Linked DNA regions of Microlunatus soli. The protein of the gene in region 2 interacts with the protein of the main gene of each other region in a pairwise test. Links are inferred from orthologs where the notes say so. Each region holds a gene or a part of one and is shown on either strand. Other genes may lie near its edges.

Region 1 (8,065 bases), 5.0 Mb from region 2 along the record:
TGGATGGTCTCGTCGTACCACGGTTGGACGTTCTTGCCCCACCACCCGTGCTCGCCGAGCAGGAAGCCGTGATCGGTGCAGACGATCAGCATCGTGTCGTCCCAGAGATCAAGATCGTCCATCGTGTCCAGCACTCGGCCCAGCGACTCGTCACACATCGACAGCAGGGACGCATACTCATAGCGCAGGTGCTCGACTTCACCGTCGGATTCCAGCACCTGCTTGTAGTCCGGCCAGTCGAAGTCCGGGCCGTCGTAGTCGTGCGGATAGTGCTTCTTGTGTTGTTCGTAGCTGTAGAACGGCTCGTGCGGGTCGAAGGTCTCGATCTGGACGAACCAGTTGTCCTGATCATGGTTGGTGCGCAGGAAGTGCAGGCCGGCGTCGAAGGTCTTGGTCTGCGGGTGATCATCGACCTCGCTCAGATACTGCCGGTTGATCACGTCCTGCCGATACATCGGGCTCCGCATCGCCTTCAGGTTGGGCGCGTCCTCCGGGTCGGCGACGTGGCCCTTCCAGGCGTCGCCCTCCTGTCCGCGGAAGAACTCGTAGCTGCAGTAGCGGTTGTGGTAGGTAGCGCCGCCGTCCTCCCAGTAGTGCTGATGATCGGTGACCAGGTGGGTGTAGATGCCGTTGTCCTGCAGCAACTCCGGCATCGAGTCGTCGAAGGGTTCGAGCGGGCCCCAGCCGCGGTGCAGGAAGTTGTGCCGGCCGGTGTGGATCTCCCGACGGGCCGGCATGCACGGCATGCTGCCGGCATAGCAGGTGTCGAAGGTCGCGGTCCGTTCGGCGAGCCGACGAAAGTTCGGCGCGTGCACCCAGTCGTTTCCGTACGGCGGCAGGAACCGCTTGTTCAGGGTGTCGAACATGACCATGATCGCCTTCATGCCTCAGTCATTCCTCTCGTCGGTCGGTTCGGAGTTCATCGAAGGGATGGAGGTCCCTGAGCCTGTCGCAGTGGTCCCTCAGCCTGTCGAAGGGACGGTCCCGCCCAATTCGGTCAGCATCCGCTGCAGCCAGTCGATCCAGGCATCGATCGAGGCGGCTCCGTGCAGATGACTCAGCTCCCGCACCCGGTCGACCATCGCCGTGTCGACTCCCTCGATCGGGTCCAGATCGGTGATCGTCCGGTCGCGGGTCCGGAATCGGGCGACCTGTGCCCGCCGGCATTCCAACTCGGTCCGGATCAGCCGCAGCAGCGCGTCGTGGTCCAGCGGGCCACCGAAGGTGAACCGGACCATGAACTCGGGATCCTGGAAGCGGGTCGACGGCTCGTACGGGCCGGTCACCCAATCCCGCAGCACCTGCTCCCCCGACGCTGTCAGCCGGTAGATCTTGGAGTCCGGCCGGCCGTCGTTGACCGAGACCTGGTAACTCACCCACCCGGAGTCGACCATCCGCGACAGCAGTCGATAGATCTGGCTGAGGTGCACCTTGTTCTTCAGGAACCGGCCCTCGACCTCCAGATGCTTGGCCAGCTCGTATCCGCTGAAGGGTCGCCAGGACAGCAGCCCGAGGATCACGTGCTCGAACTTCACCCGGCCTCCTCGCCCATAGGTGAAAACTCATATAGATGAGAAGTGTTATATGTGATCGCGACTGATCGCGTCAAGACCCGGCCGCCGAGGGTGGTACTCGCAGGGAAAGCTACGGCCTTGGCGATCCGCCCGACGACCAGCAGAGTTGGGGCCATGGGCACGAACGACTTGGGCGAATTCCTGCGGGCTCGACGGGCCGGACTCACCCCGGATGCGGTCGGACTGCCGATCGACCTCGGCACCGGTCGCCGGGTCACCGGTCTGCGCCGTAGTGAGGTCGCGCAGCTGGCCGGGGTGAGCACCGAGTACTACACCCGACTCGAACAGGGCCGTGCCCGGCAGCCGTCCGAACAGGTGTTGCAGGCCCTCGCCGAGGCATTGCAGTTCGACGACATCGAGCGCCGCCACCTGTTCGCCCTCGCCGGAACGACCGCCGGGCACGCCGACCGGACCGGGTCTGTGTCACGGCTCCGGCCGGCACTCCGTCAGGTGCTGGACTCGATGGAGCTGGCTCCCGCCTTCGTCAGCGACCGGGACCTGACCGTCGTCGGCGGCAACACGCTGTGGCGGTTGCTGTTTCCCGAGGTGGCCGAGCTACCCCGCCGGGAACGCAGCATGGCGCGCTGGACACTGCTGGATCCGCGGGCACGGCTGGTCTGGAACGACTGGGAACGGGTCGCCCGCGACTACGTCCACGGGTTGCGACTGGCTGCCGCCGCGCAGCCCCGCAACCAACGCATCGCCGCCCTGATCGGCGAGCTGATGATGCGCTCGGCCGAGTTCCCGGCCTGGTGGTCCGAGCACCGCGTGCAGGAACGCAGCACCGGCCTCAAGCGGCTACATCACCCCGTCGTCGGTGACCTCGAGCTGCAGTACGAGATCTTCACCTCCGTCGCCGACCCAGGCCAATCTCTCGTCGTCTATTCTGCGCCGGCCGGCTCACCGTCACAGGAACGGCTCCGGCTACTGGCCAGCTGGGGCACCGAACCCGCCACCGAGCGGACCCAGCACACCGTCACTCAGGACACCGTCACCGAGTCCTGATCATCGCCCGTCCTCGGGCACCACGCACCGATCCATTCCCACCCGACCCCGACAGCCAGGGGTCGATGTCGACGTGCCCAGGCACGCCCGGCAGCCAGTCCCATCCTCGAAAGGACCCCAACCATGAGCAAGACCTTCCTGATCACCGGCGTCAGCACCGGCCTCGGCCTGGCCATCGCCCGGCGAGCCCTGGCGGCCGGCCATCGCGTCGCCGGCACCGTCCGGACCGAACGGCATGCGGCCGCGTTCCAGGCGTTGGATCCGGACCGCGCCCGGGCCTTCATCCTCGACCTGGCCGACACGGATCGGATCGAGCCGGCGGTCCGTGCCGCCGAGGCGGAGCTGGGACCGATCGACGTCCTGGTGGCCAACGCCGGCTACGGCCTCGAAGGCACCTTCGAGGAGTCCTCGATGGCCGAGCTGCGCCACCAGTTCGAGGTGAACGTCTTCGGCACGGTGGCGACGGTGAAGGCGGTGCTGCCGGCCATGCGGGAACGGCGCGACGGCCAGATCTTCGTGATCACCTCGATGGGTGGGCACACCACCTTCCCCGGGCTGGCGTTCTACGAAGGCAGCAAGCATGCGCTGGAAGGGATCACCGACACCCTCGCCCAGGAGGTCAACCAGTTCGGGGTCCGCGTCACTGCCGTTGCCCCGGGCGCATTCAGGACCGACTGGGCAGGCCGATCATTAGTCCGCTCACCACGCAGTATCCCCGACTACGACGCCCTGTTCGATCCGATCCGGACCCGCCGCCAGTCCCTCGCCGGACAGGGCATCGGTGACCCCGATCGCGCCGGCGATGCCGTCCTCAGTCTGCTGGAGGTGGAGAATCCGCCGGTCCATCTGCTGCTCGGCTCCGACGCTGTCCGGCTGGTCGCCGCCGGACGCCGACGGGTCCAGGACGACTTCGACGCCTGGCGGGAACTCAGCCTCTCCACCGACTCCACCGACGGCGGCGTGACGGTCGCCTGACAGCCGGCTACGGGCGGACGATCAGCGCGCGGCGTCGGCCGCGGCCGTGCGCAGCGAACTGACCGTCGCGTTCGGGTCGTCCGCCCCGAACACCGCGGACCCGGCGACGAACGCGTCGGCGCCAGCCTCGGCACTGCGTTCAATGGTCTCGGCCGAGACTCCGCCGTCGACCTGCAGCCAGATGTCCAGACCGGCCTTGCTGATCAGCTCCCGGCTCCGGGTGATCTTGGGCAGCGTCAGGTCCAGGAACTTCTGCCCGCCGAAGCCGGGCTCGACGGTCATGATCAACAGCATGTCGATCTCACCGAGCAGCTCGGCGTAGGGCTCGATCGGGGTGGCCGGTTTGAGTGCCAGCCCGACCCGGGCTCCCTTGGCCCTGATCTCCCGGGCGAGCCGGACCGGCGCCCTGGCTGCCTCCAGATGAAAGGTCACAGACTCCGCCCCGGCCTCGGCGTAGCCGGGTGCCCAGACGTCGGGGTCCTCGATCATCAGGTGGATGTCGAGGAACTTGTCGGTGACGTTGCGGATCGCTTCCACCACAGGTAGTCCGAGGGTGAGGTTGGGCACGAAGTGGTTGTCCATCACGTCGACGTGCAGCGCGTCGGCATCCGGCACCTGCTCGATCGACTGCTGCAGGTTGGCGAAGTCCGCCGACAGCAGGCTCGGCATGATCTTGGGCGAAGTGTTCGTCGTGGCCACGGCGGCGAGTCTACGACGTCGTCCGGACCCGGATCAGACAGGCGAACATCGCGTCGGTGCCATGCCGATGCGGCCACAGCTGCAGGAAGGAACCGAGAGCAGCGTCGTCGACCTCGGGCAGCAACGCGGGAACATCGAGCAATTCCAGATCGGGGCGGTCGCCGACCACCTCGTCGATCACGTCGACGGTCTCCCGTCGGTGCGGCGAACAGGTGACGTAGGCGACGACCCCGCCGGGTCGAGTGGCTCGCAAGGCGGAGCCGAGCAGTGCGGTCTGCAGGGGGTGCAGTTGCTCGACCGAGTCGGCCGTCCGTCGCCAACGCGATTCGGGCCGACGCCGGAGTGCGCCGAGCCCGGTGCAGGGAACGTCGGCGATCACCCGGGCGAACCGGCCGGCGTGCCAGCTCGGACGGGTCCCGTCGGCGACGATCACTTCTCGCGGGTCGGTCGCGGGATAGCCACGCAACGCAGTGCGGACCAACCGGGCGCGGTGCGGCGCGACCTCGCTGGCGACGAACGGCGCATCCTGCTGGCGAGCCAGTCCGGCCAGCAGGGCCGACTTGCCGCCCGGCCCAGCGCACAGATCCAGCCAGGGACCATCGGGTGCCTCGGCGCGGGCCAGGGCGAGCGCGACCAGCTGCGATCCCTCGTCCTGGACACCGGCGCGGCCCTCGGCGACGGCGGCCAGTCGAGCCGGATCGCCGGAGATCGTTGCTGCGTAGGGCGAAAACCGCCCCGGTTCGGCACCGGCGCTGATCAGTTCGGCCACCTCGGCCAGCCCCGGCCGGACCACAAGACTCGTCCCGGCCTGCAGGTTGTTGGCGACGAGCGCGGGTTCGACCTGGTCGACCGGAAGCAACTCGGCATAAGCATCGACGATCCACCGTGGATGCGCGGTACGCAGTGCCAGCTCATCCCAGCTGTCGGCGATGTCGGGGCTGTCGGAACTGATCTTGGACACCCAGGCGGCATAGTCGCGCGCTCCGATCTTGCGCAGCACGGCGTTGACCAGACCGGTGACCCGACGCCCGACGGTCGCTGCGGCCAGGTCGACCGTCGCGCCGACCGCGGCGTGATCGGCGACCCGCATCGACAGCAGCTGATGGCTGCCGAGCCGCAGCAGGTCGAGGACAGCCGGTTGCAGGGTCTTGGTCGACCGTCCGGATGCGTGCTCGATGATCACGTCGTAGCTGCCCTGCATCCGGCAGGTGCCGGAGAACAGTTCGGTGGCGAAGGCGGCGTCGCGGGTGGACAGCTCACGCTCGCGCAGCAACGAACCTAGCACCAGGTTGGCGTAGCCGTCGTCGGCGTGCACCTGTCGCAGCGCTTCGAAGGCGAGCAGCCGGGCGGCGTCGGGATGGCGAGGCCGACGTCGCCCGGCCCGCCCCGCCGCCGGGCCGGGCCCTGGTGGAGTCATGCCCCGAGTCGTTCGTCGGTCGCGAACTGCACGCCGCGGGCCCAGTCCGCGGCGCGCATCGGCTTCTTACCCTGGGCCTGGACGTCGCCGAGCAGCAGGCTGCCGTCACCGGTGCCGACCCGGACGCTCTTCTTGGTGACCTCGAGGGTGCCTGGTGCAAGATCATTCCGCTCGTCCGGTGTCCCGGAGTTGATCTTGAAGTGAGCGCCGCGGAAGGTGCTCCACGCGCCGGGTGCCGGGGAGCAGCCGCGGACCATCCGATCGATCGCGACGGCCGCCAGCTGCCAATCGATCCGGGCGTCCTCGACGGTGATCTTGGGCGCCAAGGAAATGCCATCGGTCGGCTGCGGCTGCGGCTGCAGCGAACCGTCCTCGATGCCGTTCAACGTCCTGACCAGCAGGTCCGCACCGGACACGGCGAGCCGCTGCAGCAGATCGCCGGAAGTGTCCTGCGGGCCGATCGCGTCCTCGATGGTGGCATACACCGGTCCGGCATCCAGCTCCTTGACCAGGGAGAAGGTGGCGGCGCCGGTCGTCGCGTCCCCGTTGATGATCGCGTGCTGCACCGGCGCAGCTCCCCGCCAGGCGGGCAGCAGCGAGAAGTGCAGATTGACCCAGCCGTGCCGAGGGATGTTGATCACCCGCTGCGGGATCAGCGCACCGTAGGCGACCACCGGGCAGCAGTCCGGTGCGAGGTCGGTGAGGCGGGCGATGAAATCGGGATCGCGCGGCCGGTCCGGGCGAAGGATCTCCAGGCCGGCCTCGGCGGCCCGGGCGGCGACCGGACTGGGCTGCAGCTTGCGTCCGCGGCCGCTCGGCGCGTCCGGCCGGGTCAGCACTGCCAGCACCTCGTGATCGGATGCGAGCAGCGCGTCCAGGGACGGGACCGCTGCCTCGGGCGTGCCGGCGAAGACGATTCTCACGCGGTGGATTGTACGAGCCGAGCGGCCGGCGGCCGATTCAGCAGAACAGATCCAGTAGCCGACGGCACTTCGGCGGATCCCAGGTCAGCCCACGCGGGATCCCCCACAGCAGATACGACATCGCGCGCAGCACGATCCAGGAACGGGCCCGATCGTCGGGCAGCCCGGCAGCGGCGACGAAGGTCTCGAACGCCCCGAGCACATCGGTCCGGTCCGGCAGTTCGTCCAATCGGTCCCACAGCACCCGGGCGAAGTCGTACTCCGGGTCGCCGCGCAGCAGCACCGGGTCGACAACCAACCAGGGTGCCCGTTCGGCGGCCAGGACCTGATCAGAGTGCAGGTCGCCGTCCACCGCACGCCCGAGCACCGTCTCGGTCGCCCGTTCGGCCGCCAATTCCAGAGCACGGTCCAGTTGAGTGCGCGGCGTCGGACCGTCCAGTGCCGACCAGTCGCGTTCGAACTTCTCGGTGTGCGCTCGGGCGATCGAGGCCGTCGATCGCACCTCGTCCGGCACCGGTACCGCGAGCTCACCGACCAGGCCGGCAATGATCGGGATCGCCACCCCGAGCGGCTCCGACCGCAGCGTCCGGGTGCCGTCCAGTCGCTCCAACAGCATGGCTCGGTCGGCGTGGTCGACGTCGAACAGCCGTACCGTGCCGCGGCCGTCCCAGATCCGCAGCGCTGCCGCCTCGCCGGCGACGTCGTCGCCCGGCGGCGCCAACCGAAGCACCAGCCGTTGATCATGTCGGCGGACCGGTACCGCCAGGGCGTTGGAGCCGTGCATCACCGGCCCGTCACGATCAAGATCCCACCGTCGGCATTGCGCCGACACCAGGTCCGGCAGTGCGTCCAGCCAGTCCCGCCCGGCCACATCGTGCCACCAGCGAGGCATCTCCCGGAACGACTCCGGCACCGTGATCAGCGTGGACGGCCGGCCGGGCTCGGGATTCGGCACACCGCAGACACAACCATCCCTCGTTGCGGCCTGCAACCAGGATTCTCCCGTCCCGGGAATGTCAGGACAGGTCGTCCTCGATCGTCCGGGCGGCCCGGATCAGTCGGGCCTCTGCCCCGTGCGCTGCGACGAGCTGGGCCCCGATCGGAAGGCTCGGACCGTGCACCGGTATCGAGATCGCGGGATGTTCGCTGAGATTGAAGGCGTAGCTGAACCAGGCCCAGTCCAGATAGTCGGCCGGCTCCTCGTTGACACTGTCCGGGCCGTCCTGGCCGACGGGGAACGCCGTCACCGCGCAGCTCGGGGTCAGGATCAGGTCGTACGGTGCGAGGAAGCTGCTGACCTCCGCCTTGTACTCCTGACGCTCCAGATGCGCTGCCGCCAGATCGGCACCGCTGAACGCGCCGGCCGCCTCGATCACCGCGGCCAACCCCGGATCCAGCTCGCTCTGGTCGGCCCCGGACAGGATGGCGGCGAATCCGGTTGTCCAGATGACATGCAGCAGGTCGAACCGATC
Region 2 (8,130 bases):
TTGCCGAGCGGGCCGAGGTCGATCCGGGTTTCGCCGGTGTAGTCGACGGCAATCGTTGCCCGGTTCGCACCGAGGTAGTCGGTGATCTCGGCATGCCCGATCCCCCAGCCGATCGCCAGCGGAGCAGCCAGCACGGCGCTGATCAGCAGGATCAACGCCCCTCGCACCAGGAGGCGGATCAGTCGTGCTCGGTCCATCACCATCGCGGCCAGCGTACGGCGTCGCAGCCGATTTCCCAGGAGTCAGCGCGAATCGCCCGGATGCCGCGAATCACCCGGATGCCGCGAATCACTCGGGATGCCGCGACGCACCCGCACCCGGCGAATCCGGATCCGGTGCATCCAGGTAGACCTTGCGATGATGCAGCCCGTGGGCTCCGATGACGCGATCCAGGAACAGGTAGCCCGCGCAATGGTCGATCTCGTGCTGCAACGCCCGTGCCTCGTACGCGTCGGTGCTCAGCTCGACCGGGTCGCCGCTGACCGGGAGCCGACCGGCCACCGTGATCCGGTCGGCCCGCTTCACGTCACCGGTCAGGTCGGGAACCGACATGCATCCCTCCCGGCCCTTGCTGTTGCGACTGGACGCGGTGACCTCGGCGTTGACCAGGACGATCAGCCCATGATCGGTCCGGGTCTTCGGGTGACCGGACACGTCGACGCAGAACGCCTGCCCGGCGACGCCGATCTGCGGTGCGGCGAGACCGACGCATCCCGGCGAGACCCGCATCGTGGCGACCAGATCGGCACAGAGCTGGACGGTCCGGGGATCGGTCGGATCGAGCTGTGGCCCGGACTCCGACAGTACGCCGGCAGGAGCCCTGACCACGTCACGGATCCGGCCGGCCGGCAGCAGCGTCGACCAGTCGGGGAAGGCGTCGGTCACAACTCGTCCTGGTCCACCGGCTGCAGCTGGGCTTCGACGCCGAGCTCGCCGGCTGCGATGTTGATCTTGGTCCGGAGCGCTTCGAGGTCGGTGCCGACAGCCAGGTCGACCTCCGCGGTGAGCACGTAGAGCTCGCCGGCCAGCTGGGTCGTCAGATCGCTGATGTTGCCCCCTGCCTCGGCCAGCACGCCGGTCAGCGTCGCGACGATCCCCAACCGATCCGCACCGTGCACGGTCAGCAGGTAGCTCGGCCCCGTGCCGGTCACCGATGCCGCACCGTCGATCAGATGGACATGGATGATCAGATCGTCGGCGGCCGCATCGGTCATCGCCGCGCGGACGCGTTCGAGCTCGGCCTGGCCGGTGCAGATCAGGGTCATCGCCAGCTGGCCACGGAGCACAGTCATCGACGAGTCGGCGAGATTGAGCTGCTCGGCGGCCAAGGCGGCGGCGACCCGCGCGATGATGCCCGGCCGGTCCTGGGCGATGACGGTGATCGCGTACGTGGTCACCGGGCGATTGTTTCATGCGCCGTTGCCGAGCATCCAAGATCCCTGAGCCTGTCGAAGGGTGCGACCGCTCGGACGGTCTTCGGCCCTTCGACAAGCTCAGGGCCCTTGGGTTGCGGATCGGTCCCTCGACAGGCTCAGGCCCCTTGGCCGGCGCCGGCTGCTCGGAGCAGATCGAGAGCGGCGCCGTCCAGGATGTCGGACTCGCTGACGATCAGGGCGTCGACCATCAGTCGGGAGCCGATCCGGCCGGCGATCAGGGCGCCGGCGGTGATCACATCGGCGCGTTGCGGATGGACGCCGTTGCGGCCGCGGATCTGTTCGCTGCTGGAGGCCGCGAGTGCGGCGGCGATCGCCGTCACCCGGTCGCGGCCGACGCGGTGGCCGTGGACCAGCGTCCGGTCGTAGTCGGCCAGGTCGAGATCGATCGCGGCAAGCGTGGTCAGCGTGCCGGCGACACCGATCCAGGTCCGGACCTCGGAGAAGGCGATACCGCTGTCGTCCAACAGCTCGTCGATCAGCCGGGTTGCCCGGGCACGATCGTCGACTGTCGGCGGGTCGGCGGACCAGAAGCGTTCGGTGATGCGGACCGAGCCGATGTCCAGTGAAATCCCCCGGCTCGGCTCACCGGCGGCGTTCCCGATGATCAACTCCGTGGAGCCACCGCCGATGTCGGTGACCAGCACCGGCCCGGCGGGTTCGTTCGCCCCCGACAACGCACCGGCGAAGGACAGCCGCGCTTCCTCGTCGCCGGTGATCACCTGCGGAATCACGCCGAGACGGGTGCTGATGCCCGCGAAGAATTCCTCGCGGTTGCTGACGTCCCGGCTTGCCGAGGTGGCGACGAACCGGATCCGTTCAAGATCAACACCGTGTTCGGTGATCACGCCTGCGTAGCGTTCGGTCGCGGCGAACGTCCGCTGCAACGCCTCCGGCAGGAAGCTGCCGGTCGCGTCGACCCCTTGGCCCAGCCGGACGATCTCCATCCGACGGTCCAGCTCCCGCAGGCCGCCGCGACCGTCGGACTCGGCGATCAGCAGCCGGATGGTGTTGGTGCCGCAGTCGACGATCGCCACCGGACCGCCGGTCATCGGCCGCTGCCCGGCGCCGAGGTTTCCTGCTGATCATCGTCCGGATCGGTCAGGCACGGCCGCTGCCAGAAGTTGCCGATCTCGGCGACCGCCTCGTCGCCCACCGGATTGACACCCGGTCCGGCGGCCAACGAGTGCGCCGCCAGCGCGTGCAGACACTTGACCCGGTCCGGCATTCCACCGGCACTGATCCCGTCGATCTCGGGGACCTCGGCGCTCGGTCCTCGACCCAGGGCTTGCCGATCCGCGAGATAGGCCTGGTGTGCCGCACGGTAGCCGGCCGCCAGCTCGGCGTCGGTGCTGAGCCGCTCGGTCATCTCCGCCATCCGACCGTCGGATTCCAGGGTCGAGATGGCCGCGGTCGCCCGCGGACAGGTCAGGTAATAGGTGGTCGGGAACGGCGTCCCGTCCGGCAGCCGCGGCTCGGTCGCCAGCACGGCTGGTTTCCCGCAGGGGCAGCGATGAGCGACACCGGCAACACCGCGCGGCACCCGGCCCAGTTGGGCGTGGACGGCGGCCTCGTCGGCTTCGGTGAATGGTTCCAGCACCGGTCCAGTCTCTCAGTCGGAGCGCCGTTCGGAGTAACTGCGGTTGCCGATCGCATCGGGATCGGACGGCGCGGACCGGCTCGAGCGTGTGGCCGCAGCTGCGATCCTTCGAACGCTCGTGGACGCAGCCGGCGATATGGACTGATCGGGTAGCCATCAGGTCAAGCATGATCAACCGTGCAGCACCGGCCCGCCAGGCCTGCTTCACCTGCCCGAACGCCGTACGCTTTCCCTTGCCAGGAAGGGATTTCCTGAGAACGGTACCTCGAACCGTGGTCGACGGCTGGGCCAGCGGCCACCCATTCCGCTGACCCGTCAGTTTGTCCCCGACATGCCGGGCATGTCGGGGACAAACTGACGGGTCAGCGGCGTTTGGTCTTCTCGGTGATCGGCGGCTTGTCGGCCGGGTCGTCCTTCTTGGCCGGCCGCGGGTCGTCGGCGGTCTCCACCGAGCCCCACATCTTGGTGTACCAGGCCTTCTTCGGAGCGTTGCTGGTCTTCTCGGCGGCGATCTCCGTGTCGCCGGTGACAGGCTGGCCGTCGGCCCCGATGACGCGGTATCCGCGTTCACCGGGGACCACCCAGCCGAGCCGGTCACGAGCCTGGGTGCGGACGTAGTTGGGATCGTTCCAGCGAGAGATCTCATTGCTGAGTTCGCTGATGTTGCGTTGGGCGTTGATGATCTGCTGTTTGGTGTCGGCGATGTCCTGGCGTTGCTTGAAGTAGACCCGCAGGCTGGACGCGTACGAGATGGTCAAGATCAACACCACGACCGCGAGCGCGATCGCCCGGGTGGTCAGACTGGCGCGTCGACGGGCGACAGCGCCGGTCGGCGACTCCTCCCGGGTGACCGTCGGCTCCGAAACCGTCTGGGACTGTGCCGGCGTGGTGGGCTTGTGCGAGGCCCCGGACCGGCGGTTGCTGCCGGTCCGTTTGGTCCCGGCCTTGCCGGCCGAGCTCTTGGCCGCGGATCCGCGCGCGCCCGACCGGCCCGTCCCAGCGCTGCGGCTGGTCCCGGGGTTACGTCCGGTTCCGGTGCTGCGTCCGGGGCCGGGTCGATTCGGGCGGCGCGAATTCGGCATCTGCTACCTCAGTTCGCAGCCTGGTAGCGCGGGAACGCTGCAGCTCCGGCGTAGCGGGCCGCGTCGTCGAGGTCCTCCTCGATCCGCAACAGTTGGTTGTACTTGGCCACCCGGTCGGTACGGGCCGGGGCGCCGGACTTGATCTGGCCGACGTTGGTGGCGACGGCGAGGTCGGCGATCGTGGTGTCCTCGGTCTCCCCCGACCGGTGGCTCATCATGCAATGGAACTGCGAACGGTGAGCAAGATCAACAGCGTCGAAGGTCTCGGTCAGAGTGCCGATCTGGTTGACCTTGACCAGCAACGCGTTGGCAGCGGCCTCGTCGATGCCGCGCTGCAGCCGCTCGACGTTGGTGACGAACAGGTCGTCGCCGACGATCTGCACCTTGTCCCCGATCCTGCTGACCAGATTGCTCCAGCCCGCCCAGTCGTCCTCGGCCAGCGGATCCTCGATCGAGACGATCGGGAAATCCTTCATCCACTGCTCGTAGATCGCGGTCATCTCGTCGGCGGACAACTTCTTGCCTTCGAAGGTGTAGGCGCCGTCGGCGAAGAACTCGGTGCTGGCGACGTCGAGCGCGAGCGCGATGTCGGTGCCGATCTTGAGGCCGGCCTTGTCGATCGCCTCGGCGATGAGCTCCAGGGCTGCGACGTTCTTCGGCAGGTTCGGCGCGAAGCCGCCCTCGTCACCGAGTCCGGTCGACAGGCCCTGCTTCTTCAGCACCGACTTGAGGCTGTGGTAGACCGAGACGCCGCTCTCCAACGCCTCGGCGTAGGTCGCCGCGCCGATCGGAGCGATCATGAACTCCTGGACGTCGACGTCGGAGTCGGCGTGCGCCCCACCGTTCATGATGTTCATCATCGGCACCGGCAGGGTGTGCGCGTTCGGTCCGCCGAGGTAACGGTAGAGCGGCAACTCCGCCGACTGGGCGGCGGCATGAGCAACGGCGAGCGAGACGCCGAGGATGGCGTTGGCACCGAGCTTGGCCTTGTTGGGGGTGCCGTCCAGGTCGAGCATGGTCTGGTCGATCAGTCGCTGCTCGGAGGCGTCGAAGCCGACCACCTCGGGACCGATCTGGTCGATCACACCGGCAACGGCCTTGGTGACGCCCTTGCCGCCGTAGCGCTGCTCGCCGTCCCGCAACTCGACGGCCTCGAAGGCACCGGTCGAGGCGCCGGACGGAACCGCTGCGCGACCCTCGGCGCCGTCGTCGAGCAGGACCTCGACCTCGACGGTCGGGTTACCGCGCGAATCGAGGATCTCGCGTGCGTCGACGAACTCAATACTGGCCACAGATCTTGCCTTCCTAGAAAATCGCATAAGTCAGACCGGGCGACCGTGTCCCAGCCGTGTCATGCACGGACAGCTCGGACGCACCCTGCCCGGACCCCCAGCCTAACGGCGCGACCGCTGGACGAACCGGTACGCCACGGTCCGTCCCGGCTTTTGCAGACCACAGCCCCGCTGGTCCATCGGCATCGGCACGGCTTCCTCTCCGACTTCCCGCCAAGGTGTGCTATCCGGGTAGGTCAGAGCGTCCGCGGGACCAAAAGGGCTCCCCGGGATTCGGTCGGTGATGTGCTCAGCGGTGCGGTGACTGCCGGCGGTTGCGATCGCGGAGGGCGAAGACGGCGTTCACGCCGACGATGCCGGCCCAGGTCACGCCGATGCCCAGCAGTCCGGGTTGGACCAGCTCCGCACCGATCGCGGTGAGCGGGATGCCCGTGCCGAGCGAGATGATCGCCAGCGCGAAGCGTTGAGCGCGGCTCGCTCGCTCGTCGTGGATCTTGGCGAGCTCGATCTGGGCGTACTGACTGCCGTGCTGGTGCTGTTGCCAGACGGCGTGCTCGACCCGCTCGGCGAGGCCGGCGGCGATCTGTGCTTCGTATTCGGGCCCCAGTTCCTGGCGTGCCCCCATCGCCGCGGCGGCATCGCGCCGGGCCTCGTACGACGGAACTGACATACCAGCAATGTAGCTCTCAGGAGAGTCGTGCACAGTCGGGATAACCCGAGGATCAGGGGCCGATCGGGGAGATACCGAGGTCCGCCGCTGCTGTCGTCGATCGGGTGCCGGAATCGATCGTTATCGAGTGCCCGGTGACGATCGGTTGAAACCGCCATCCGTCATCCAGCGGTTCGTCCGGCGGGGCTGCCGTTTGTCGTGCAGATCATCGTGGAATCGACGCCTCAGTAGGGATCCCTCAGCGGACCGGTGCTCACTGGTCGCGATGTCGCAGGTGATGGCAGTGTGACGAACTCCTCGTTCGTGTCATCCCGGCCGCGCCACGACGCAGCTCGGGTCCCTACGCGCCGCGGACCGAACCCACCACTGACGAACCGACCCCCTTCTGCCGCCCGCTCACCCTCCAGGCGTCGCTGGTACTCCGCCCAGTCCTGCAGGTACTGCTCGCCGTCAGAACTGGGATAGGCACTCGTGGACGCCAGGATCAACCGCCGGACATCCTCAGGATGGCGCTCCACGAACGCGGTTGCAGCCCGTCCCCCGGTCGAGAATCCGAGCAGGTCGACCGGTCCAAGGGAAAGGGCTGCGATGAGCCGATGCGTGTCTGAACCACCAACTCGGGCTGAAGTTCCTCCACTGCCAGACCGCAGCTGCTTCGACCACAGCCGCGGAAGTCGAACAAGACCACATGATGATCGGCTGCAAGTCGTTCCACCCCGGGCAGCCGATAGCTATGCCCGACATCCGGGCCGCCGTGCAGCACAAGCAGAGACGGCCGGTCACGGCCGCGGTCACCCAGCTCGCGAACGAACAGCCTGACCTCGCCACCGACCGAGACGTAATGCTCACCAGACATGCACTGAATCCTCCGCGACAAGGCTCACTTGACGTCGAAGCCGCGCCCGTAGAGCGCTCCTCGGTCGACGCTGGCCGACACCGCCCGCAAGCAGACCCTGGCGGACAGACCCTCCGGACAACCCAATCGGGCATCCGACCGCGACTGGGATCGCTGTGTCATTGGAGATCGATGACCGCGCGATCAGGTGTGGTGCTCCACAGTGGGAGGTTCCGGCGGAAACTTCCCTCGCTGCGCCGGCACCGATCGGTCATCAGTGCTGCCGGAGAATCCCTGCACATCACGATCTCATTCCGCCCAGACCGACCACCTGAGCGGGAGGCACTCCGCTTCGGGCCCGCTGAGATCGCAAATTGCGTGGTTCACAACCGCTAGGTGACGAGGAATCGGGCGGCACTCGCCGAGCACCGACAAAGCCGACAGCGGGTGGATTATGGACCGAGTTCACACCACAAATCCACCCAATCCCCGCGGACCATGCTCTGATCTGCTCCCACCGGAGCAAGTACCGTCCCGCTAGAGGTTCCACCTCCGGGACGGAGCCGCCGCACGAGATGCCGTGTTCTGTGGTGTCCGTTGCCCTGCCCGGCTCCGAAGCCTGCGGAGATGCGTCATGCGCAACAGGTCCTCGGCTCGGAAGCGATCAGCTCCGGACCCCGCCGGGCACCTGCGCCCGCAGCCAGCGTTCGACCTGCGCCGGGCGGCTGAACAACAGCACCTGTGGGCCGTCCGGGTCGGCGGCCCATTGCCGGAGCCGTCGACGCTTCTTGGCAAAGGAATGGAAGTGCCAGCGGATGATCGAGTCCTTGGCGAGGATCCGGTCCAGCCGCTCGACATTGCCGTTGCACATCGGCTTCTTGGTCAGGGCATTGCCGACGGTCCGCCTGATCAGTCGACCCAACGACAACCACCGCGGATAGTCCAGCCCGATGATCAACTCGACCCGTTCGTTGACCAGATCCAGCCAGGATCCGTAGCCGTGGTCCAGGATCCAGCTGTTCTGGGCGCAGACCTCGCCGATGATCCGGCGCTGTTCGTCCTTACCGACCGGGACCCAGCCCGGTTGCCAGGTCAAGTCGTCGATCGCGATCCCGGGCAACTCGGTGACGCGGGCCAATTCGGCTGCCAGGGTGGACTTCCCGCTGCCGGTGACGCCGTAGACCATGACTCGTCGGGCTGGTGCCGGACCGTCTTCGG

Evidence for each region.
Region 1: the proteins of eno (region 2) and rpe interact in binary tests that used the Escherichia coli proteins (3 or more experiments, as listed by UniProt). The link is inferred for Microlunatus soli from one-to-one orthologs.

The regions. Positions count from the first base shown.
Region 1 is NZ_LT629772.1:6,514,094-6,522,158, forward strand. Bases 2,400-5,273 are described here. They hold rpe (ribulose-phosphate 3-epimerase), read right to left. Parts: upstream 4,224-5,273; coding sequence 3,576-4,223; downstream 2,400-3,575. Other genes in these bases: BLU38_RS29770 (helix-turn-helix transcriptional regulator), read left to right, coding at 2,400-2,579; BLU38_RS29775 (oxidoreductase), read left to right, coding at 2,703-3,554; BLU38_RS29785 (RsmB/NOP family class I SAM-dependent RNA methyltransferase), read right to left, coding at 4,264-5,273. Also shown: BLU38_RS29760 (sulfatase), read right to left, coding at 1-884; BLU38_RS29765 (PadR family transcriptional regulator), read right to left, coding at 963-1,535; more of BLU38_RS29770, read left to right, coding at 1,689-2,399; more of BLU38_RS29785, read right to left, coding at 5,274-5,670; fmt (methionyl-tRNA formyltransferase), read right to left, coding at 5,667-6,593; BLU38_RS29795 (aminoglycoside phosphotransferase family protein), read right to left, coding at 6,631-7,548; BLU38_RS29800 (amidase), read right to left, coding at 7,610-8,065. UniProt on the Escherichia coli protein: Catalyzes the reversible epimerization of D-ribulose 5-phosphate to D-xylulose 5-phosphate.
Region 2 is NZ_LT629772.1:1,492,409-1,500,538, forward strand. The notes cover bases 3,266-6,204. They hold eno (phosphopyruvate hydratase), read right to left. Parts: upstream 5,408-6,204; coding sequence 4,124-5,407; downstream 3,266-4,123. Other genes in these bases: BLU38_RS07030 (FtsB family cell division protein), read right to left, coding at 3,396-4,115; BLU38_RS07040 (hypothetical protein), read right to left, coding at 5,697-6,077. In the rest of the region: BLU38_RS07005 (metallophosphoesterase family protein), read right to left, coding at 1-203; BLU38_RS07010 (peptide deformylase), read right to left, coding at 289-885; BLU38_RS07015 (glycine cleavage system protein R), read right to left, coding at 882-1,397; BLU38_RS07020 (Ppx/GppA phosphatase family protein), read right to left, coding at 1,532-2,485; BLU38_RS07025 (DUF501 domain-containing protein), read right to left, coding at 2,482-3,033; BLU38_RS32290 (alpha/beta fold hydrolase), read right to left, coding at 6,302-6,667; BLU38_RS32295 (alpha/beta fold hydrolase), read right to left, coding at 6,562-6,933; BLU38_RS07050 (P-loop NTPase family protein), read right to left, coding at 7,577-8,130. UniProt on the Escherichia coli protein: Catalyzes the reversible conversion of 2-phosphoglycerate (2-PG) into phosphoenolpyruvate (PEP). It is essential for the degradation of carbohydrates via glycolysis.